3 regions of the Streptomyces sp. NPDC048411 genome follow, and region 3 is predicted to be linked to each of the others. Evidence: riboswitches for the same ligand, from Rfam matches in the RefSeq annotation. Region 3 holds a riboswitch; each other region holds the start of a gene.
The links. Region 3 has a riboswitch for thiamine pyrophosphate ahead of thiO (glycine oxidase ThiO). Riboswitches for the same ligand answer to the same signal wherever they lie in the genome.

Region 1 (8,772 bases), on a different contig from region 3:
CCGAATTGGCCGCGCTGCCGCTGACCAGCTGAGGGCTGTCGGCAGACGCGACGACCGGCACGACAGACAGTCCGACGAGCACGGTGACGGCACCGCTGACTGCCACGATCCCGGTACGGCCCAGACGGCGGCTGCCACGCAGGGCTGCAGGAGGCAGGCCCGACGGTACGGGCGTTCGCACCACTCCGTCCCGCTCCACCCCAGGCGCCACGTCCGTCACGGTGCCACCTCCCACTCGGGGGGCACATGACCGTACGGCTGGAGCGGTACGCGCCGGCCGGTACGTAGCATGAAAGCGTGGAGAACAAGGACGACAGCATTCCCGCAGCCGGCATCGAGATCGAGTCGCTCGCCGAATTCGACGCGGTGATCGCCGGCGGGTCACTGGCCGGACACCGCGTCCAGTCCGTCGATCTGACGGACCGCAGCGCCGCGCTGTTCGCCACGGACACGTCCGGCGCGGTCTTCCTCGGCTGCCGGATGGAGCCGGACGCGGCGGCGAAGGTGCGGGCCGACGGGGCGTTCGTCTTCCCGCCCGTGCCGGGGCTGCCCTTCGATCCGTACCGCGGCCTGCTCTACTCCCCCGACGCGCTCTACGAAGGGCTCGCGGAGGGGGGTTACGAGGCGACGCCCGACGCCCGTGCGTACCGCTGGTTCCAGCGGACCCGCGCCAACGGCGACGCCTTCGCCTCGATGCTGCGCGCGCTCCATGACGACGCGGTCTCCGACGCGTTGGACGAAATCCTCGCCGGGGCGCGGGTGGTCGGGGTGATGGGCGGCCACGCGACCGCGCGCGGCAGCGCGGCGTACGCGGCCGCGGCCCGGCTGGGCCGGACCCTGGCGCGCGGCGGGCTGACGGTGGCCACCGGCGGCGGTCCGGGCGCGATGGAGGCGGCGAACCTCGGTGCGTACGCGGCGCCGCATCCCGATCCGATGCTGGACAAGGCATGCGAACTCCTTGCCGCCGCCCCGTCGTTCACCCCGTCGGTCACCGACTGGGCGCTGGCTGCCTTCGCCGTGCGGGAACGCTGGCCGGACGGCGGCGGCTCGGTCTCGATCCCCACCTGGTTCTACGGTCATGAGCCGTCGAACCCGTTCGCGGACCACATCGCCAAGTACTTCACCAACGCGCTGCGCGAGGACGGGCTGCTCGCCCGCTCCACGGCGGGCGTCGTCTTCCTGCCGGGCGCCGCCGGAACCGTGCAGGAGGTCTTCGACAACGCGACGCCGAACTATTACGGCTCACGCGGCACACCGACCCCGATGGTGCTGGTCGGCCGCGCCCACTGGACGGAGGAAGTGCCCGCCTGGCCACTGCTGCGGACGCTGGCCGCGGGTCGGCCGATGGAGTCCCGTATCGCCCTGGTCGACACGGTGGACGAGGCCCCCGAGGCACTCGCCCGGCTGACCGCTGCTTGAGGTGTTCCCCGAGGCGGTCGAAATCGCTCTCCCGGAACGCCCTGTCATGGTCCAGCCACTGCGTGGCGTCCGCCAGCGGCGCCGCCTCCCGCCTGCACGGCCGCCACTGCGCCGACCGGCCGCGCGTGATCAGCCCGGCGCGCTCCAGCACCTTCAGATGCCGGGAAACCGCGGGCAGGCTCATGTCGAACGGCTCGGCACGTTCGGTGACTGTGGCCTCGCCCGCGGCGAGCCGCGCGAGGATCGCGCGGCCCGTCGGGTCGGCCGGAGCAAGCTAAGACGGTGCTGAGCCGGTCCGCTTCAGCCATGCCGGGGCGCGCTGTGCCTACGGGACAGCCCTCAGAACGCCGCGGGCAGTACCACTGTCTCCGATGCGTCGAAGGTCACGCCCACCGACGCGCCCTCCTGAGGGGTGTCCCGCAGCGGGCACTCCGCCTCCAGGAGCGGTCCGCTCTCGGGATGAAGGGTCACGGCGACATGGTTGCCCCGGAAGGTGCGCGCGCCGACCGTGCAGCGCAGCCCGGACTCCGGGGATCCGAGCTGTACGCCCGCCGGGCGCACCAGCAGAGTGCACGGGCCCTGCGGCGAGCCGTCCGGCACCGGCACCTTCCCCCACGCCGTACGGGCCGCGGCGCCGGTCACCGTCGCGTCCACCACGTTGTCGAAGCCGAGGAACCGGGCGACGAACGCGGAGGCGGGGCGCTGCCAGACCTCCAACGGGGTGCCCGCCTGGGCGATCCGCCCGTCGCGCATCACGATGACCCGGTCGGCGAGGGCGAAGGCCTCGCCCTGGTCGTGGGTGACGGCGAGCACCGTCGTCCCCAACCGGGCGAACAGGGTGCGCAGTTCGACGACGAGACGTTCACGCAGACTGCGGTCCAGCTGGCCGAGCGGCTCGTCCAGCATCAGCAGCTTCGGCCGCGGGGCGAGCGCCCGCGCGAGGGCGACGCGCTGCTGTTCTCCGCCGGACAGTGCGGCGACGGCCCGCCGTTCGGCACCGGGCAGTCCCACCAGTTCGAGAAGTTCGGCGACCCTGCGGTCCTGGTCGCCGCGTGTGACGCCGTGCATGCGCAGCCCGAAGGCGACGTTGGCGCCGACGTCCCGGTGCGGAAAGAGCTGATGATCCTGGAACATCAGGCCGAGACCGCGCCGGTGGACCGGCACGCCGGCCTGGTCGACGCCGTCGAGGAGCACCCGGCCGCCGTCCGGCGGGTGCAGTCCGGCAACCACGCGCAGCAGGGTCGACTTACCGCTGCCGCTGGGCCCCAGGACACAGACGATCTCGTGGTCCGCGACCTTCAGATCCACCGCTTCGAGCGCCGCCCGCTTCCCGAAGAGGACTGTGGCGGATTCCAGTGTCAGCACGTCCAGAACACCCCGAGCATCGTCAGAACTCCCCGGACCGGTCCGGGCGGATACGTTCGAGCAGCAGCAGCGACACCGCGCACACGAGCATCAGAATCGTGCTGAGCGCCATCGCCTGCCCGTAGTTGAGCTCCCCGGACCGTCCCAGCAGCCGCGCCACGGCCACCGGCAGGGTCGGGTTGTCGGGCCGCGCGATGAACACCGTCGCCCCGAACTCGCCGAGCGACACGGCGAACGCGAAGCCCGCCGCGACCAGCACCGCTCTTCGCACCAGCGGCAGATCGACCTCGCGCCAGGCCCGCAGCGGCGACGCCCCGAGCACCGCCGCCGCCTCCCGGAGCCGCCCGTCCACCGCCCGCAGGACCGGCAGCATCGTCCGTACGACAAAGGGAACGCCGACCAGCGCCTGGGCGAGCGGCACCAGGATCCACGATGTCCGCAGGTCCAGCGGGGGCCTGTCCAGCGTGATCAGAAAACCGAAGCCGACAGTGACGGCGGACACCCCGAGAGGCAGCATCAGCAGCGCGTCGAAACCCCGGACCAGCCGCCCGGCCAGGGGGGTCCCCCCGGCCGAGTCTGTTCGAGGCTGGGGGAGCGTCAGCGCGGCCGCCGCGAGCCCGCCGACGATCAGCGCGATCACAGTCGCGACCAGCGCGTACTGCAGTGAGTTCCCGATCGCTTCGAGAGGTGCGACCAGGAACGTGCTGCCGCTCGCCTCCGCGGACTGCAGGGCGCGGTAGTAGCCGAAGCCGTAGCCGCCGGGGGTGTCCAGCGAACGTTCCACGAGAACGCCGAGCGGCAGCAGGATCAGCACCAGGACCGTCAGCAGGACCCCGCCGAGCAGCGCCCACTGCCCGGTGCCGCGCGGCCTGCGGGAGGTGTTCGCCGGATCGACCAGCCTCAGCGCCGTTTCCCCGCGCCGCACGGTCCACGCGTGCACGGCCAGAATCGCGCCGACCGCGGCGAACTGAACCAGCGTCAGCACGGCGGCCGTAGGAAGGTCGAGGAGCTGGGCGGTCTGCCGGTAGATCTCGACCTCCAGCGTGGAGTAGCCCGGACCGCCGAGAATCTGTACGACCCCGAAGGAGGTGAACGTGAAGAGGAAGACCATCAGCCCGGCGGCGGCCACCGCGGGCGCGAGGGCCGGCAGAGCGACCCGCCGCCACGCCGCGAACCGCCCGGCGCCCAGCACCCGGGCGGCCTCCTCCTGGCGCGGGTCGAGCTGCGACCACAGTCCGCCGACGGTCCGCACGACGACCGCGTAGTTGAAGAAGACATGGGCGAGCAGGATCGCCCACACCGTGGTGTCGAGACGTACGCCCGCCAGTTCGTCGAGGAGACCGCCGCGTCCCAGCAGCGCCAGGAAGGCCGTCCCCACAACGACGGTCGGCAGGACGAACGGCACGGTGACGACCGCCCGCAGCACTTGCTTGCCGGGGAAGTCGAAGCGGGCGAAGACATACGCGCCGGGCAGCGCGATCAACAGGGTCAGCGCGGTCGACGCGAGGGCCTGCCAGGTGGTGAACCAGAGGACGTCGAGGATGTCCGGCCGGGTCAGCACCTCGCCGATCCGGCCGAACTGCCATGCGCCGTCGGCCTTCAGCCCGCGGCCGACGATCGCGACGACAGGGTAGGCGAAGAACAGCGCGAAGAACGCGACGGGCACAGCCATCAGACCGAGCCGCACCGCACTCCCCCGCCACGCCCCCACGCGCCGGGGATCCGCGAGCCCGGCCCGGGCGCGCGGACCTTTCCCGCCCGCGCCCGGACCGCGTACGGGACTCTTCGCTACTTCACTACGAGCGAGGACCACGACTGGACCCACTGCTCACGGTTCTTGGCGATGGCGTCCGGGGCCACGGTGGTGGGCCTGTCCACCGTGGCGCCGAACTGCGTGAAGAGCTCCGGCAGCTTCGCGTCCTTGGTGACGGGGCTCACGAACATGTTGAGCGGCATGTCCTCCTGGAACTTCTTGCTGATCAGGAAGTCCAGCAGCGCCTTGCCACCCGCCTCGTTCTTCGCGCCGTTCAGCAGACCGGCGAACTCGATCTGACGGAAGCACGTCCCGGTCGCGACCCCGGTCGGAGCCTCGCTCGGCTGCGGCTTCGCGTAGAGCACCTCGACCGGCGGGCTGGAGGCGTACGAGACGACGAGCGGCCGGTCCGCCTTGGCCTTCTTGCCGCCCGCGGACCCGGAGAACTCCTCGTTGTACGCCTGCTCCCAGCCGTCGACCACCTTCACGCCGTTGCTCTTCAGCTTCTTCCAGTAGTCCTGGTATCCGTTCTCGCCGTAGGTGGCGACGGTGCCGAGGAGGAAGCCGAGACCTGGCGACGAGGTCGCGGCGTTCTCGGTGACGAGAAGGTTCTTGTACGCGGGCTTCGCCAGGTCGTCGAAGGTCTTCGGCGGCGCGAGCTTCCTGTCGGCGAAGTACTTCTTGTCGTAGTTGATGCAGATGTCGCCGGTGTCGATCGGAGTGACCCGGTGCTTGGCCGCGTCCAGTTGAGCATCGGTCGCGACCCGGTCGATGCCCTTCGCCTCGTACGGGGTGAACAGTCCGTTGTCGAGGGCACGGGAGAGCAGCGTGTTGTCGACGCCGAAGAACACATCACCGCGCGGGGAGCCCTTGGTCAGGATCTCCTGGTTGAGGGCAGTGCCTGCGTCACCGCTCTTCAGCACCTTGACCGTGTAACCCGTCTCCTTCGTGAACGCCTTCAGCACGTCCTTGGAGGCGTTGAACGAGTCGTGACTGACAAGCGTCACGGTCTTGGAGCCGGAGCCCTTCGTGTCACCGGCCCCTGATGCCGAGTCGTCGGAACTGCCGCAGCCGGCGACTGCCGTGACGCCGAGCGCGGCGGCGAGGGCCGTCGCCGCGAGCTGCTTGGTCCCACGCGTGGTGCGGGTGGTGCTCATTATGAATTCCTCCTGGGTTTGACCAGGAAGAGACGCGGCCCTGCCCTTGGAGAAGCGGGCAGGGCGCAACAGCATGAGTTGATGACCGAACTTCCTACCCGGAATGACCCGGGCGAGGTTCAGAGGGTCTGCGGCCAACCTGTCCTCGGTGCCGCACTCTCAGCGCTGTGGCGCTCCCCTGTCGGAATATGAAGTTGATTTCGGGCCCAGGTTACACGGGCCCTTTCGGCCTCAGCGCTCGGATGCCGCCAGCTGCCCGCAGGCCCCGTCGATCTCCTGGCCCCGGGTGTCCCGCACGGTCACGGGCACTCCGTGGGAGGCGATCGCGTCGACGAACGCCTTCTCGTCCTCGGGCCGGGAAGCGGTCCACTTCGAGCCGGGCGTCGGGTTGAGCGGGATCAGGTTGACATGGACGCGCTTGCCCTTGAGGAGCCGGCCGAGCAGGTCACCGCGCCAGGCCTGGTCGTTGATGTCGCGGATCAGCGCGTACTCGATGGAGATCCGGCGGCCGGACTTCTCCGCGTACTCCCACGCCGCGTCCAGCACCTCTCGTACCTTCCAGCGCGTGTTCACCGGCACGAGCGTGTCCCGCAACTCATCGTCGGGCGCGTGCAGCGAGACGGCGAGACGGCACTTGAAGCCCTCGTCGGCAAAGCGCAGCATGGCCGGCACCAGGCCCACGGTGGAGACGGTGATGCCGCGCTGCGAAAGACCGAGACCGTCCGGCTCCGGGTCGGTCAGCCGGCGAATCGCGCCAACCACCCTCTTGTAGTTGGCGAGCGGCTCACCCATGCCCATGAAGACGATGTTGGAGAGCCGCGCAGGCCCGCCCGGAACCTCTCCGTCGCGCAGCGCACGCATGCCGTCCACGATCTGGTGGACGATCTCGGCGGTCGACAGATTGCGGTCCAGACCGGCCTGCCCCGTTGCGCAGAACGGGCAGTTCATCCCGCATCCGGCCTGCGACGAGATGCACATCGTCACCCGCTCCGGGTAGCGCATCAGGACGGACTCGACCAGCGTTCCGTCGTGCAGCTTCCACAGCGTCTTACGGGTGGTGTCGCCGTCGCAGCTGATGTGCCGGACCACGGACATCAGGTCGGGGAACATCGCCTCGGCGAGCTTGTCCCGTGAACCGGCCGGGATGTTGGTCCACTCGGCCGGGTCGTGCGCGTACCGCGCGAAGTAGTGCTGCGACAGTTGCTGCGCGCGGAACGGCTTCTCGCCGATCGCGGCGACGGCTTCCTTGCGCTCGGCGGGCGTGAGGTCGGCGAGGTGCCGCGGCGGCTTCTTGGCTCCGCGGGGCGCGACGAAAGTGAGTTCTCCGGGCTTAGGCATGGTTCCTCCAGTGTCGCAGACACGCCGTGGTGCCAGCCGTCGTCGCCGGCTCAGGCGGGACAGGGTGCAACCGCGCCCGATCGACGGCGCTCCTTGCCGGTCGCCCTGGCGGACCCGGACGGCTCACAGACGGCCCGGCCGCGCCCGCGGACCGTGACCGATCGCACGACACGCACGTGGTGCACACAGCAGCCCACTGCCCCCGTGGAGGCCGGCGCCTGCCGAGGGCGGGACCATCGCGCAGACAGACGAGTGAAGGCCCGCCGTCCTGCGGACAACGGACCCTCACTCATAAAAACGCAGGTCAGGTTGGGGTGGCCCGGCTTCTCAGCCGGAGCCGACGAAAAGCACCAGCAGGAGCCAGACCACCGGAGCGGTCGGCAGCAGCGAGTCCAGTCGGTCCATGATCCCGCCGTGACCGGGGAGCAGCGTGCCCATGTCCTTGATCCCGAGATCCCGCTTGATCATGGACTCGCCCAGGTCACCCAGGGTGGCGCTGGCAGCGACGGCCAGGCCGAGCAGCAGCCCCTGCCACCAGGTGCCGTCGTCGATCAGGAACTGCATGCACAGCGCACCGGCGACCATCGCGAAGGCGACGGCTCCGAACAGTCCCTCGCGGGTCTTCCCGGGGCTGATCCGCGGCGCGAGCTTGTGCTTGCCGAAGCGCCAGCCGACGGCGTACGCGCCCGTGTCGCTGACCACGGTCAGCAGGAGGAAGGTGAGGACCCGCTGCGCCCCGTCGTCGGCGCTCAGCAGCATCGCGACGAAGGTGGCCAGGAAGGGTACGTAGAACGCGGCGAAAACACCGGCCGTGACGTCCTTGAGGTACCCCTCGGGCGGCTCGGTCATCCGCCAGACGAGCACCGCCAGAGCGGTCAGGGCCATGGCGACCCAGGCGCCCTCGGCTCCGCGCACATAGCCGGCCACGACCATCGCCGCGCCGCCGATCGCGAGCGGTACGAGCGGCGCCTTGATGCCCTTGCGCTCCTGCAGCCGGGAGGTGAGCTCCCAGAGGCCGACGACGACGGCGATGGCTATCACGCCGATGAAGACGGCCTTCACGATGAACAGCGAGGCGACGATGACGGCCCCGAGCCCCACACCGACCCCTATGGCGGCTCGCAGGTCACGACCCGCACGTTTCTTCTGCGGGGGCGGCGGCGCGGTGGACATGGGCTCCTGCTGCTTCTCGTCACGGTACGGAGGACCGCCGCGCCGGCCGGCGGCTCCCCCGTACCGGTCGTCACGGTCGTCAGCGTCTCTACCTGCATCGGGAACGTCCGGCACGATGGGCATGGGCCGAGTCTGCTGGGCGTCATGCACATCGTATGCAGGACCTGCCGGGGCAACCCTCATCTCGGGCGTACCCCCGTAGCCGGCTCCCTGCGGGGCGCCCCAGGAAGAGTCGTTCATCAGACTTCGAGCAGCTCGGCTTCCTTGTGCTTGAGCAGCTCGTCGACCTGCGCGACGTACTTCGCAGTGGTGTCGTCGAGCTCCTTCTCGGCGCGGCGCACCTCGTCCTCGCCGGACTCCTTGTCCTTGACCAGCTTGTCCAGGGTCTCCTTCGCCTTGCGGCGGACGGCCCGGATCGAGATCTTGGAGTCCTCGGCCTTCGTCTTCGCGACCTTGATGTAGTCGCGACGACGCTCCTCCGTGAGGTCGGGGAAGGTCACTCGGATGATGTTGCCGTCGTTGCTCGGGTTGACACCGAGGTCGGAGTCGCGGATGGCCTGCTCGATG
Region 2 (5,986 bases), on a different contig from region 3:
ACCCGAGAGCTGAGCCTGGCTCTCAGGGGTCCCTCGGGGTTCGATCAGGGGAGATCAAGGGCTCCGGAGCCCCCGCCGGCGACCCCCGCGCCTCTAGCATCGAGTCAGGTACTCACAGGAATGAGGTAGGGACGATGGCTGTGCGGGAGATATTCGCGGGGATGCCCTGGTGGGTGAAGTGGGTCGCAGTGCCCGTCATCGCGATCGTGGTGTTCGGCGGTCTGATCGCCAGCGTGATCGGGTTCGTGATCGGTCTGCTCTTCAAGGTCCTGGTGTTCGTCATCCTGGTCGGTGGCCTCGTTTTCGTCGTACGGAAGTTCATGTCTTCCTCGTCCTCGCGCGGCGACTGGTAGGGGCGGGCGGTCAGCAGTCGGGCAATTAGCCCAGCTGAGCTAAGCGCAGGACGAAACGACGCCCCCTGCTTATGCGGCCTATACAGTGGCAGTCCGCTGCCGCCGCCTGGGAATTAACTGCCCGTCACCGCTGTGCCCAGTGGTTTGTGCATACGTCCGGTCTCCGGACCTCAGGTTTGCGGCAGGACCGTGGGGGCGGCCCCCACGGACGGGCCGACCGCCCGTCGCCATGCCTGGGGGTGACTTTTGACCACGGCATCGAGCACCGCTGTTCCGACGTTGATTGGTTCGGTTCAGCGGGCGTTGAGGCTGTTGGAGGCTGTGGGCGCCCATCGGGACGGGGCGCCCGCGAAGCAGCTCGCACGGGAAGCGGGACTTCCTCTTCCTACCGCCTATCACCTGCTGCGCACCCTCACCCATGAGGGTTACCTGCGCCGCGCGAACGGTGTTTTCCTCTTCGGCACTGCCGCAGAGAGGCTCGTCGACGACGGCTGTCTGCAGAATCGTCGCAGCAGAATGACCCAGTCGCTGGCCCGCTGGCGCGACATCATCGGTGCGCCGGTCTACTGCGCCGTCTACTGCGACGGTGAGATCGAACTCATCGCGGTCGCCGACACCCCCGCGGCTCCAGCGGTGGACGAGTGGGCCTCGTTCCGGGAGACCGGACATGCCCATGCGCTCGGTCAGTGTCTGCTCAGCCAGCTCGACGAGAAGGCCCGTGAGGACCATCTGGACCGTCACCCTGTGCGGCCTCTCACCCGCTATTCGATGCGGGACCGACCGGCGTTTCTTGAGCGTTTGAGGTCGTTGGAGCGGATGGAACCTGTCATCGAACGACAGGAGTACGCCCTGGGAACGGTCTGCGCGGCCATCCCGATCACGGCCGGATTCACTGCAGCCGCCATGGCGATTTCCATGCCTCTCGAGCAGGAAGATCGATTGCTCCCCGCAGTCGAACGGCTACGCGGCGAAGTGGCAAGCCTCTTGCGTTCGTTCGTGTTCTCTATCAGTATCTGAAAAATCACTCCTTGTGATCTGCTATCGCGTGCACCACGATGGCGTCAATAGGGCCATGGGGGATCATTCCTGGCCAGATTCAACTACTGCGGGGTTGGACGATGCGCGAGTCGGTTCAAGCTGAGGTCATGATGAGCTTTCTCGTTTCCGAGGAGCTCTCATTCCGTATCCCGGTGGAACTCCGGTACGAGGTGTGCGATCCGTATGCGATCCGGATGACCTTCCACCTGCCCGGCGACGCCCCCGTCACCTGGGCTTTCGGCCGTGAGCTGCTGCTGGACGGCCTCAACAGCCCCAGCGGCGACGGCGATGTTCACATCAGTCCCACGGAGCCCGAGGGACTCTCCGACGTACACATCCGGCTGCAGGTCGGGACGGATCGCGCCCTGTTCAGGGCCGGTACAGCGCCACTCGTCGCGTTTCTCGACCGCACGGACAAGCTCGTGCCCCTCGGGCAGGAGTGCACGCTGAGTGACTTCGAGGGCAGCCTGGAAGAGGCGCTGGGCCGGATCCTGGCCAAGGAACAGAACGCCGGCTGAGGCAGAACTGCGCGGACGGCCTACCGTCCGATCGAACGCCGTATCTGCCGAACGGGTGATATGTGCTTCGCGTCGATTTGCTCAATGCCTCGCCCTGCGACGCCGGCCCCTCCCGACCCGTACGGGTGCCGAAGCTCCTGCTTCCGCGCCGAGCCCTGTGCGGTCCGCGGAGACGACCAGTGCCGCGAGCGCCGTCGTCACCGGCACCGAGGCGACCAGTCCGATCGAGCCGACCAGCGTCCGGACGATCTCCTCCGCCACGAGTTCGCTGTTGGCCACCGTCCCCACGCTGCTCTGCGCGATCGAGAACAGCAGCAGCAGGGGAAGCGCGGCGCCTGCGTAGGCGAGCACCAGCGTATTGACCACCGAGGCGATATGGTCGCGACCGATCCTGATCCCTGCCCGGTACAGCTTTCGTGCACCCATGGTCGGGTCCGCCTGGTGCAGCTCCCAGACCGCCGACGTCTGGGTGACCGTCACGTCGTCGAGCACACCGAGCGAACCGATGATGACGCCGGCCAGCAGCAGGCCGCTCATGTCGATGTGGGGGTAGAGGCCGTGGATCAGACCGGTGTTGTCGTCTGTGTTCCCCGTCAGGCTCGCCCAGCCGATGAAGAGCGAACCGAGCAGCCCGATCAGCAGCAGTGAGATCAGGGTGCCGATGACCGCGACCGAGGTACGTGCGGTCAGGCCATGGCACATGTAGAGCGCGATGAGCATGATCGCGCTGGCCCCGACGACCGCGACGAGCAGCGGATTCGACCCCTGAAGGATCGCGGGGAGGATGAACAGGGTCAGTACGGCGAACGACACCGCGAGCGCGACCAGCGCCATCAACCCGCGCATTCTGCCGACGACGACCACTGCGAGAGCGAAGATCCCGGCCAGCAGCGCCATCGGGAACTTCCGGTTCACATCCGTCACGGAGTACTGCAGGTCATGGGGCGCGTCGGGGGCGTACGCCACAACCACGCCCTGACCCTCGCGCAACTGCCGAGGGGCGTCGGGCTGCACGATCTCGACGAACGTGCGCCCCTTGTCGTGCCCGGTCGTCACCTCGACCGTGGCCTTCTCGCACAGCCCCGATTCCTGACCGGCGCCCGCGTCCCCCGATGGCGTCGTGGTGCCGCCCGTGACCGGCATCTGCGCGGCATTCACGTCCTTGCAGTCGACCATGTCGACGCTCACCACCTTGCCCTGCTGGGTCTGCCGGTCGAAACCGACACCGGTGCGCTCGTGATCGGGCGCACCGCCCGGCCAGAGAACCACCAGGCCGACAACGACCGCGGTGGCGAACGGGATCAGCACGGCCGCGATGACCTTGCGCAGATGTGTGGAGACCGGCGCAGCAGGGCCATGGCTGTGCGAATGCCCGTGCTGATGGTCCTGCGATCCGGGGGCGCTCTGAAGGGACGTCACCGGGCGATCATCGCAAGAAGGAACAGGCCCTCTGTCCAGCACGCCGGAACAGGCGCTAGCGTGGTGGCACCTTTGCACACGCGGGAGCTCGGAGCACCGGGCTGAGAGGGCGCTGATATCCGTACATCCGTACGGGACAGGCTGCGCCGACCGCCGAACCTGTTACCGGGTAATGCCGGCGTAGGGAGTAGGTCTCATGACCACATCGGACGCACGCACGCCTGCCTCGAACCAGAGCGACGAGGCCGGCACGTCCATCGGCTGGCACAAGGGATACGTCCAGGGCTCGCGCCCGGACCTCCAGGTGCCGGTCCGAAAGGTGCACCTCACCAACGGCACGGACGTGACGCTGTACGACACGTCGGGGCCGTACACCGACCCCGCCACCGAAACCGACGTACGGCGCGGTCTCGCACCCCTGCGGGAGAACTGGATCACTGCTCGCGGCGACACCGAGGAGTACGTGGGCCGCCCCGTCCGCCCCGAGGACGACGGGCTGGGGCATACCTCGCCGCGCGGCGGACTGCGCAACCTCGACGCCGTCTTCCCCGGCCGTCCGCGCCGTCCGCGCCGCAGCCGCGACGGCCAGCCCGTCACCCAGCTCGCGTACGCCCGCCGGGGCGAGATCACCCCGGAGATGGAGTACGTGGCGATCCGGGAGAACGTCGAACCCGAGGTCGTACGCGAGGAGATCGCGGCCGGCCGGGCGGTCCTGCCGGCCAACGTCAACCACCCGGAGACCGAGCCGATGATCATCGGCAAGCGGTTCCTGGTGAAGGTCAACGCCAACATCGGCAACTCCGCGGTCACTTCCTCCATCGAGGAGGAGGTCGAGAAGATGACCTGGGCGACGCGGTGGGGCGCCGACACGGTCATGGATCTCTCCACCGGCCGCAACATTCACACCACCCGCGAGTGGGTACTGCGCAACTCCCCTGTGCCGATCGGCACCGTGCCCCTCTACCAGGCCCTCGAAAAGGTCGACGGCAGGGCGGAGGAGCTGACCTGGGAGATCTACAAGGACACTGTGATCGAGCAGGCCGAGCAGGGCGTCGACTACATGACGGTCCACGCCGGCGTGCGGCTGCCGTATGTCCCGCTCACCGCTCGGCGCAAGACCGGGATCGTCTCCCGCGGCGGGTCGATCATGGCCGCGTGGTGCCTGGCGCACCACAAGGAATCGTTCCTGTACGAGAACTTCGAGGAGCTCTGCGAGATCCTCGCGACGTACGACGTGACGTACTCGCTGGGCGACGGACTGCGCCCCGGCTCGATCGCCGACGCCAACGACGAGGCGCAGTTCGCCGAACTGCGCACGCTGGGCGAGCTCAACTCGGTCGCCAAGCGGTTCGGCGTCCAGACCATGATCGAGGGCCCGGGCCATGTCCCGATGCACAAGATCAAGGAGAACATCGATCTCCAGCAGGAGATCTGCGAGGAGGCGCCGTTCTACACGCTCGGCCCGCTGACCACCGATATCGCCCCGGCGTACGACCACATCACCTCGGGCATCGGCGCGGCGATGATCGCCTGGTGGGGAACGGCGATGCTCTGTTACGTCACGCCCAAGGAGCACCTGGGCCTGCCCAACCGGGACGACGTGAAGACGGGTGTCATCACCTACAAGATCGCCGCCCACGCTGCGGACCTCGCCAAGGGGCACCCAGGGGCGCAGGACTGGGACGACGCCCTGTCGGACGCGCGGTTCGAGTTCCGCTGGGAGGACCAGTTCAACCTGGCACTCGACCCGGACACGGCACGGGAGTTCCACGACGAGACGCTGCCGGCCGAGCCGGCGAAGACGGCCCACTTCTGCTCGATGTGCGGCCCGAAGTTCTGCTCGATGAAGATCAGCCGAAGCATCTCGGAGCAGTTCGGCGGCGACGAGCCCTCGGCGACCGAGGCCGAGATCGCCGAGGGCATGATGAAGAAGTCGGCGGAATTCGCGGCCGCGGGCAACCGGGTGTACCTCCCGCTCACCTCCTAATGAGGTTGTCAAGCTGCCGCTGTGACCGAGAGTTCATGTTGGAAGCACTTTCTGTCACGTATCAGGGCCCACAGGACGTTCACTCGTCGCCGGGCCAGCGCGAGGACGGCCTGGGTGTGTCGTTTGCCTTCGGCGCGCTTGCGTTCGTAGAAGCGCCGCGAGGCGTCGCAGCTGCGGATGCTGATGAGCGCGGAGGTGTAGAAGACGCGTTGCAGGCCGCGGTGGTAGCGCCGGGGGCGGTGCAGGTTGCCGCTGACGTTGCCGGAGTCGCGGGGCACCGGGGCGACTCCGGCGAGGCTGGCCAGGCGGTCGGCAGTGCCGTAGCGGCTCATGTCGCCGGCGGTGGCGGCGAGGAACTCGGCACCCAGCAGCGAGCCGATGCCGGGCATGCTGGAGATCACCTCGGCGAGCTCATGCTCGCGAAACCGGGCCGCAATGAGCTTGTCGATCTCCGCGATCTGCTCGTTGAGGCCCATCACCTCCTTCGCCAGGGTGTGGATCACCTGCGCGGTGATCTTCTCCCCGGGGACGGCGGTGTGCTGACGCTCGGCCGCTTCCAGGGCGGCTGTGGCGAGGGCTTCGGCGCCGCGGACGTGGCGGTTGCGCAGCCAGGTCTCCAGCCGCTTGCGGCCAGTGCGGCGCAGGGCGGCCGGGGCCTGGTACCCGGTCAG
Region 3 (8,772 bases):
CGCGTACGGTCGTCCCGGTCAGACGGCGAGCGCCTGGGCGCGGCGCTTCACCTCCGTGCCGCGATTCTCGCTCAGCGCCTGTGCGGGGGTACCCGGCAGGGTCGGGTCAGGGGTGAAGAGCCATTCCAGCATCTCTTCGTCGGAGAAGCCGTCGTCCCTCAGGAGCGTCAGGGTGCCGGAGAGGCCCTTGACCACCTTGTTGCCGTCGATGAAGGCAGCAGGCACCTGGAGCGCCCGGTTCTCACCACGTCGTACGGCGATGAGCTGGCCTTCCTTGACCAGCTGCCGCACGCGCGTCACCTCGACATCGAACATTTCTGCGATGTCGGGGAGGTGGAGCCAGGCAGGGACAAGAGCATCGATCTTTGCGTCAATCTCGGTCACAGGACAAGCCTGCCATCCCGCACTGACAGCCGATACCCGGACTCATCCCTTCAGGGCCTCGCGAACCACGTCCGCGACGCGGCAACGGGACTCCTGGTCGCTGGTGATCCAGCCGTGGGCGGACTCCAGGACACGCGAGTAGCAGGCCCCGGTGTCGGTGGTGCCCCGGTACTTCTCGGCCGAGGCTCCGTCCGCGGCGGTGACCACACCGCCCGTGCGGGCGAGGTTGCCGGTCGAGTCCACGGTGTCGTCCGTGACGGCGTCCGTGCGCCACACGCGCGCGGAGCCCGTCCGGGAGGTGTCGATCAGCACACGGCGCTGGGTGACGGCGGCCCTCAGGTCGTAGTTGTTGTAGTCGCCGTAGACCGGGATGTCCATGTCGACGTCGATGGGGTAGGACCAGGCGTGCCGCTGTGCGCTGGTACGCCCGCCCGTCCTGGTCGTCACCGTGGTGGCGCCGTGGTCGCGCTGGTGCACCGTCTGCTGCTGCCCGGTCCTGGAGACCGTGTCCGTGTTGGTGTACGCGAATTCCTGCTCGACGGTGGTGGTGACCCGGCCCTTCGAGGTCTGGACGTAGCCCGAGATCTTCCACGAGCGGCCGGTCGACACGGAGACGTGGGTGGAGCCGTCCTCACGCGGGGTCTGAACGGTCTTCACGGCGGGAGTGCCGGTGAGCGTGTTGACGGTCACCTGGCCGCTGGTACGTGACGCGTGCGCGTCCGTGTCGAGGAAGAGCGAACCGTCGACGATCCAGGTGTCGGCCGCGCCGTACGGAGTGATCCCGATGGCGTGCGGCCGGCCGTCGGCCAGTTCGCCCGCGAAGGGGGTGAGGTCGATGTCGTACGCCTCGGTCCGGAACTGGTCGATGGCCGGGACCGGCCGCCACAGGGTCGGCACGATGCCGCCGGAGTAGACGACCGGATACGGCTGGGCGAGGCCCGCGGGGCGCCCGTCCACCGTGACCTGCACCTCGCGGTAGGGGCCGCCGCCGCAGAGGTAGTCGGGGGCGGTGGCCGCGAGGTCGCTGGGGACCGCGTCGAACCACTGCTCGTCGCAGCCGCCGCCGCGTGCGTAGACCTGCAGGCGCGCGCCGGTCAGATTGCGCGGGAAGGTGACGTCGGTGCTGGTGGAGCCGCCCTTGCCGACGCTCAGCCAAGGGGCGTCGGTGGAGGCGGTGTTGCCCAGGGGGACGATCCGGTCGGCCGTGGTGGCGGCCGGGTGGCGCCGGTCGGCCCGGTAGTACGTGATCGTCAGCTTCACGTGGTACACGCCGGTGTACGTGTCGTTGACAACGTTTCCGAGCTCCAGCTGAAGCTTCTGCGGGTCCTTGAGGAGCGGCGCGAACTCGGTGATGTCCTTGGCGACGTGCCAGCTGATGCCGTCGTCGTCGGGCTCGGCCGTACTGGTGCGGAACACCTCCGCGCCGCCGACGAACACCGCGGCGAGGCGGTCGTACTGACGCCCCTTCACGCTGCCCGACCAGTCGAGGACGACCTTGTTCCAGGGACCCTCGCACCGGGCGGGCGGGGTGAGCGTGGTGGTGTACGGCGGCCCGCCGAGCGTGTAGCCGAAGTCGTGCTCGACGGCCGTCACCGCGCAGTGCTCGGTGTCCGGGCGGGAGACCGGCGGCAGCGCGTCGACCGGGTCCTGGTAGGCGACGGCCGGGTTGGAGCCGGGGGCGGGGGCGGTACCTGCGTACGCCGGGGCGGCAACTGCGGCGCCGATGAGGGCGATCGAGGCCGCCGCCACGGATATTCCGCGCAGGGCGCGGACCCATCGGTAGGGGGACATGCACATCCTTCGGAAGAGGGTCGGTGATCCAAAAGCTGCACACTGCACCAATTTCGCCCCGCAGCCAAGAGGTGTCCGCATAGCGGAGATTGCCCACCGGCCCCTTCAGGGGGAGGCCATTACTGACGTACCGTCGATTTCAGCGGCACGGAGGGATCGGCCGCCCGCACCTCATCGAGCCGCGCCCCCGCCTCGATGAGCTTGCGCCCCTGGGTCAGGTCGCGCGGCCGGCCGACGGCCAGGACGGCGACCAGCGCGCCGTCCCGCAGCCAGAGCACCGACCAGGCGGGACCGTCCGGGTCGCCGCGCCACAGCAGGGTGTCGGCGCCCCCGTGATGGCCCGCGTACTGCACGAACCGGTCGAACTGCTCGGACCAGAAGTACGGCACGGGGTCGTACGTGAGCGGCTGCGGCGCCCCGCGGGAGCCGGCGCCGATGATGTTGGCGGCGGCGGTCCGCGGCCCCTGGACGGCGTTGTCCCAGTGGTGGACGAGGAGGCGCGTGCCGTATCGCGCGGAGGGGAAGGAGGCGCAGTCCCCGACGGCGTACACATCGGGCAGCGAGGTTCGCAGCGCTTCGTCGGCGGTCACCGATCCGTCCGGTCCGAGCGCGATGCCGGAGCCGGCCAGCCAGGCGGTGGCGGGCCGGGCGCCGATCCCGACGACCACCGCTCCGGCCGCGAGTGCGCGGCCGTCGGCGAGGACCACCCGGCCGGGCTCGATGCGGGCCACCGGGGCACCGGTGAGGAGTTCCGCGCCGCTCTCCCCGTACCAGCGGGCCATCGGAGCGGCGACCTCGGCGGGCAGGACGCCCGCGAGCGGCCGGTCGGCGGCCTCGACAACGGTGACCTCGCAGCCCGCGGCACGGGCCGCGGTGGCGAACTCCGCGCCGATCCATCCGGCGCCGACGACCACGACGGTGTGCTGCTCGCCGAGGACCGGCCGCAGCCGTGCGGCGTCGTCGAGGGTGCGCAGCAGATGGACGCCGCGCACACCCTCGGAGCCCGGCAGCTCGACCGGTTCGGCGCCGGTGGCGATGACCAGGACGTCGTACGGGACGGGGCCCGTCGGGGTGTCCAGTTCATGCGCCTCGGACCGGAGGCCGATCACGTCGCGGCCCAGTTGCAGCTCGATGTCGAGCGCCTCGAAGTCGATGTCGAAGGCAGAGTCCTCGGCCTCGCCGAGCAGCACCGCCTTGGACAGCGGCGGCCGGTCGTAGGGCTGGTGGGGTTCGGCGCCGATCAGGGTGACCGGGCCGGCGAAGCCCTGTTCCCGCAGGGCCACCGCGGTCTGCACACCGGCCATGCCCGCACCGACGATGACGATGCGGCGCTCGGTCCGCCGGTCCGGCTGCTCAGTCTGCTGCTCGCTCACCTGTCCACCTTAAACACCTGACACCCCGTCAGCTAGACACTTCCTCGACCACGCTCGTCCCGCTGCCCTCCTGCGACTCCCACTCCCACCGCTCGTCCAGCCGCACACGGCCGTCGGCGAGGTCGACGACGGTGGAGAGGCAGTGTCCGGAGGATGTCGTCCCGTCCTGTTTCAACTGGACGTACCGGAAGTCGAGCCGATCGGCGGTCCTGGTGCCGACGAGATGGCCGCGGACCACGTCGCCGCCCGCGTACTCGGCCCAGATCCGGCCGTCCTCCTCGTGGTACGTGAAGCGGGTACGGGTGCCGACCTGGCCCGGCGCCTGGTCGGCGACCGGCGAGAGGACGAGTCCGTCGAGCGAACGAGCCACGGTGGCTGCTCCCTTACAGGGTCCGGAGGATGGGGTCCAGGGCCGTGACCGGCCATGTTTGCCCTACGCGACGGGGCAGAGCCTGCCGGGAGGGGCACTAGGGTGGCCACCGTAAGACACTCGCGGGAGCCCGGACGCACCGGGCTGAGAGGGAGGCTGGGCGGCCTCCGACCGTACGTACCTGATCCGGGTCATGCCGGCGAAGGGAGGGGCTGGACGCCCATGCGTTCTTCCGGGAACACATCCGTATCCGCACAAGGATCCGACGTCCTCGTCATCGGGGGCGGGATCATCGGTCTGGTGACCGCCTGGCGGGCTGCGCAGCGCGGTCTGCGCACCGCGGTCGTCGACCCCGAACCGGGCGGCGGGGCCGCCCAGGCAGCGGCCGGGATGCTCGCCGCCGTCACCGAACTCCACTACGGCGAGCAGATGCTGCTCGGCCTCAACGTCGCGTCCGCCGCGCGCTACCCGGCATTCGCGGCCGAACTGGCGGCGGCGAGCGGCCAGGACATCGGATTCCGCGCCTGCGGCACCCTGGCGGTCGCCCTGGACTCCGACGACCGCGCCCATCTGCGGGAGCTGCACGCGCTGCAGCAGCGTTCGGGGCTGGGGTCGGAGTGGCTCACCGGCCGTGAGTGCCGCCGACTGGAGCCCATGCTGGCGCCGGGCGTGCGCGGCGGTCTGCGGGTCGACAGCGACCACCAGGTCGATCCCCGCCGGCTGGCCGCCGCTCTGCTGACGGCCTGCGAACGGGCCGGGGTGGTCTTCCACCGCGACTGGGTGGAACGCCTCGGGGTGGCACGCGGCCGGGCCACCGGAGCCGTACTCGCGGCCGGTACGGAGCTGGCCGCCGACCAGGTCGTACTCGCCTCGGGCAGCCTCAGCGGGCGGCTCGCCGGGCTGCCGGACGACGTCGTCCCCCCGGTGCGGCCCGTGAAGGGACAGGTGCTCCGGCTGGCCGTGCCCGCCGCTTACGCACCGTTCCTCACCCGCACCGTGCGGGCCATGGTCCGGGGCAGCCATGTCTATCTCGTCCCGCGCGAGAACGGCGAGCTCGTCGTCGGCGCGACCAGCGAGGAGATGGGCTGGGACACCACCGTCACGGCGGGCGGGGTGTACAAGCTGCTGCGCGACGCCCACGAGCTGGTGCCCGGCATCACCGAACTGCCGCTCACCGAGACCCGAGCCGGCCTTCGCCCCGCCTCCCCCGACAACGCCCCGCTGCTCGGCCCCACCGCCCTGCCCGGCCTCCACCTCGCCACCGGCCATCACCGCAACGGCGTACTGCTCACCCCCGTCACGGGTGACGCCATGGCCGAGTTGCTGACCACCGGCGAGCTGCCCGCCGTGGCCCGCCCCTTCGCCCCCGGACGATTCGCACCCGCCGCCGTACCGCCCTCCGCCTCCGTACGTCAGGAGCAGCCCGCATGACCGACTCCCGTCCGCTCACCGTCTCCGTGAACGGCGATCCCCGTTCGATCGCCGCGGGCACCACCCTGGAGACCCTTGTGGCGACTCTCACGCAGGCGCCCTCCGGGGTCGCCGCGGCTCTCAACGAGACCGTCGTCCCGCGCAGCCGCTGGTCGGCCGCCGCCCTCGCCGACGGCGACCGGATCGAAGTCCTCACCGCGGTCCAGGGAGGCTGACCATGTCCGACGATCTCTTCACCCTCGGCGGCACCACGTTCGGCTCCCGGCTGATCATGGGAACGGGCGGGGCGCCCAGTCTCGACGTGCTCGAACGCTCCCTGACGGCGTCCGGCACCGAGCTGACCACCGTCGCGATGCGCCGCCTCGACCCGACCGTGCAGGGCTCGGTCCTCTCCGTTCTCGAACGCCTCTCGATCCGCGTCCTGCCGAACACGGCGGGCTGCTTCACCGCGGGCGAGGCCGTGCTGACCGCCCGGCTGGCCCGCGAGGCGCTGGGCACCGACTGGGTCAAGCTGGAGGTCGTGGCCGACGAGCGGACTCTGCTGCCCGACCCGATCGAGCTGCTGGACGCCGCGGAGACTCTGGTGGACGACGGGTTCACCGTCCTGCCGTACACCAGCGACGACCCGGTGCTCGCCCGGAAACTGGAGGACGTGGGATGCGCGGCGATCATGCCGCTCGGCTCCCCCATCGGCTCCGGTCTCGGCATCCGCAATCCGCACAACTTCCAGCTGGTCGTCGAGCAGGCCCGGGTGCCGGTCATTCTCGACGCGGGCGCCGGAACCGCCTCGGACGCGGCCCTCGCGATGGAGCTGGGATGCGCGGCGGTGATGCTGGCGTCGGCGGTGACCCGGGCGCAGGAGCCCGAGCTGATGGCGGCGGCGATGCGGCACGCGGTGGACGGTGGACGACTGGCGTACCGCGCGGGCCGGATCCCGCGGCGCCACTTCGCCGAGGCCTCCTCGCCGGTGGAGGGGCGGGCGGTGCTGGACCCGGAGCGGCCGGCGTTCTGAGCGCGCGTCCCCGGGTCCGTACGCTGCTGAAGCGCATGTCCCTGTCACGGCTCGGCTGCAGTACGGACCCGGGATCGCCCCGGCCCGTCGGTCGTGTCCGCGGTGGCTCGTAGACTCGGCTGCGTGGATAAGACCCTCCAGGACCCCCTTGTCGGGCAGCTGCTCGACGGCCGTTACCGCGTCGATGCCCGCATCGCCGTGGGCGGGATGGCCACGGTCTACCGGGCCATGGACACCCGGCTCGACCGGGTGCTCGCCCTCAAGGTGATGCACCCGGCGCTCGCAACCGACGCCTCGTTCGTCGAGCGTTTCATCCGCGAGGCCAAGTCGGTGGCCAGGCTCGCCCACCCCAATGTGGTCGCGGTCTTCGACCAGGGCGCCCAGGGGGCGTACGTCTACCTGGCGATGGAGTACGTCGCGGGCTGCACGCTGCGCGACATCCTGCGCGAGCGCGGCGCCCTGCAGCCCCGCGCCGCCCTGGACATCTTGGAGCCGGTCCTCGCCGCACTCGGTGCCGCACACCGGGCGGGGTTCGTGCACCGCGACATGAAGCCGGAGAACGTCCTGATAGGGGACGACGGCCGGGTGAAGGTCGCGGATTTCGGTCTCGTACGGGCAGTGGGCGCCGTCACGAACACCACCGGATCCGTCCTGGGCACCGTCTCCTACCTCGCCCCCGAGCAGATCGAGCACGGCACGGCGGACACCCGCGCCGATGTGTACGCCTGCGGTGTCGTGCTGTACGAGATGCTGACGGGCGCCAAGCCGCACACCGGCGACTCCCCCGCCCAGGTCATCTACCAGCACCTCAACGAGGACGTCCCGGCCCCCTCGGCCGTCGTCCCCGGGCTCGCGGTCGAGCTGGACCGCCTGGTCGCGAGCGCCACCGCCCGCGACCCCGAGGTCCGCCCGTTCGACGCGGTGGCCCTACTGGCCGAGGCCCGCACCGCGCGCGCCGCGCTCGCCGACGAACAGCTGGACGCCGTACCGCCGCAGTCCCTCGCCGAGGTGCACGACGTCACCGAGGACCGCACGAGCGTGATCCCCCGGGTACTCCCGGACGGTCAGGGCACGGCCCACCACACCAGTCGGCTCGAGATGCCCCCGCCGCCGCCGCCCGAGCAGGCCCGACGCGGGCCGCGGCGCGGAATGATTGCCGCGATCGTCGCCGTGCTGCTGGTGCTCGGGGCCGGTGCCGGTGTCTGGTACATCAACTCGGGACAGTTCACCCGGGTCCCCTCCCTGCTCGGCCAGACCGAGAAGGAGGCCGGGCAGCGGCTCTCCGACTCCGGGCTGGAGCTGAAGAGCATCAAGCGGGCCTACAGCGACAGCGTCGAGCGCGGCAGGGTCGTCGACAGCGATCCGAAGTCCGGCGCCCGGATCCGGGGCAACGGCTCGGTGACGATCACCGTGTCGCGCGGCCCGGAGATCGTGAAGGTGCCCGCCGTCGAGGGCATCGCGCTGGCCGAGGCCAGGCAGGCGCTGAAGAAGAGCGGGCTGGTGCCCGGCATGGTCACCAGGGAGTTCAGCACGGAGTTCGACCGGGGCGACGTGATCCGTACGGATCCCGGAGCGGGCGCCGAGCGCCACCCCGACTCCGCGGTCGCCCTGGTCGTCAGCAAGGGCACCCCGGTCGATGTCCCCGATGTCACCGGACTGTCGGTCCAGGACGCCACCGCCGCACTGGACGAGGCAGGGCTGAAGGCCAAGGTGCAGCCCGGCCGCGTCAACTCTCCCGAGGCCGAGGGCGAGATCGCGCACCAGTCCCCGGGCCAGGGTGCCCAGGTCGCCGAGGGCGACACCATCACGCTCACGGTCTCCAAGGGCCCGCGGATGATTGACGTACCGGACGTCACCGGCAAGGACGTCGACGAGGCGACGAGGCTGCTGAAGGCAGCGGGCTTCGAGGTCAAGGTCGACCGCCCGTTCCTCTCCTTCAGCGACAAGATCGCCAGTCAGTCCGTGGACGGCGGCAAGCAGGCCCCCGAGGGCAGCACCATCACCATCAAGACCAAGGGGCTCTAGATCCATATGCGCAACCCCGTCGGCGGCCATGTCCCCGTGGCCGGCGGCCTCGCGAAAGTCGGTCTGCCCTACGCCCGCGAGATGGGGGCGGAGACCGTCCAGGTCTTCGTCGCCAATCCGCGCGGCTGGGCCACGCCCACCGGGAACCCGGCGCAGGACGAACAGTTCCGTGCCGAGTGTGCCGCCGAGTCGATACCGGTCTACGTGCACGCCCCGTACCTGATCAATTTCGGCTCGCACACCGCGGCCACCGTGGAGAAGTCCGTGGACTCGCTGCGCCACTCCCTGCGCCGGGCCCGTGAGATCGGCGCCCTGGGCGTCGTGGTGCACACCGGCTCGGCGACCGGTGGCCGGCCACGCGCGGAGGCCCTGGCGCAGGTACGGAC

Region 1: it holds a riboswitch for thiamine pyrophosphate, as region 3 does, so the genes downstream of both, AB0915_RS21775 (thiamine ABC transporter substrate-binding protein) here and thiO (glycine oxidase ThiO) in region 3, are expected to answer to the same signal.
Region 2: it holds a riboswitch for thiamine pyrophosphate, as region 3 does, so the genes downstream of both, thiC (phosphomethylpyrimidine synthase ThiC) here and thiO (glycine oxidase ThiO) in region 3, are expected to answer to the same signal.

What each region holds. Positions count from the first base shown of each region.
Region 1 covers NZ_JBEZKL010000061.1:16,614-25,385, forward strand. Annotated here, with positions in the region: gene AB0915_RS21750 (hypothetical protein) at 1-32, shown strand, start outside; gene AB0915_RS21755 (Rossmann fold nucleotide-binding protein) at 298-1,419, shown strand; partial or broken gene AB0915_RS21760 (helix-turn-helix domain-containing protein) at 1,547-1,663, opposite strand; gene AB0915_RS21765 (ABC transporter ATP-binding protein) at 1,759-2,784, opposite strand; gene AB0915_RS21770 (iron ABC transporter permease) at 2,807-4,456, opposite strand; gene AB0915_RS21775 (thiamine ABC transporter substrate-binding protein) at 4,573-5,694, opposite strand; TPP riboswitch at 5,768-5,884, opposite strand; gene rlmN (23S rRNA (adenine(2503)-C(2))-methyltransferase RlmN) at 5,926-7,032, opposite strand; gene AB0915_RS21785 (phosphatidate cytidylyltransferase) at 7,360-8,445, opposite strand; gene frr (ribosome recycling factor) at 8,445-8,772, opposite strand, start outside.
Region 2 covers NZ_JBEZKL010000208.1:2,043-8,028, forward strand. Annotated here, with positions in the region: gene AB0915_RS36750 (cupin domain-containing protein) at 1-13, shown strand, start outside; gene AB0915_RS36755 (DUF5326 family protein) at 141-353, shown strand; gene AB0915_RS36760 (helix-turn-helix domain-containing protein) at 600-1,370, shown strand; gene AB0915_RS36765 (SsgA family sporulation/cell division regulator) at 1,472-1,909, shown strand; gene AB0915_RS36770 (YibE/F family protein) at 1,991-3,328, opposite strand; TPP riboswitch at 3,399-3,532, shown strand; gene thiC (phosphomethylpyrimidine synthase ThiC) at 3,525-5,315, shown strand; partial or broken gene AB0915_RS36780 (IS110 family transposase) at 5,324-5,986, opposite strand, start outside.
Region 3 covers NZ_JBEZKL010000053.1:29,204-37,975, reverse strand. Annotated here, with positions in the region: gene AB0915_RS20105 (Rv2175c family DNA-binding protein) at 19-384, opposite strand; gene AB0915_RS20100 (peptide-N4-asparagine amidase) at 427-2,175, opposite strand; gene AB0915_RS20095 (FAD-dependent oxidoreductase) at 2,295-3,548, opposite strand; gene AB0915_RS20090 (hypothetical protein) at 3,577-3,918, opposite strand; TPP riboswitch at 4,031-4,143, shown strand; gene thiO (glycine oxidase ThiO) at 4,141-5,349, shown strand; gene thiS (sulfur carrier protein ThiS) at 5,346-5,564, shown strand; gene AB0915_RS20075 (thiazole synthase) at 5,567-6,361, shown strand; gene pknB (Stk1 family PASTA domain-containing Ser/Thr kinase) at 6,485-8,386, shown strand; gene AB0915_RS20065 (deoxyribonuclease IV) at 8,393-8,772, shown strand, end outside.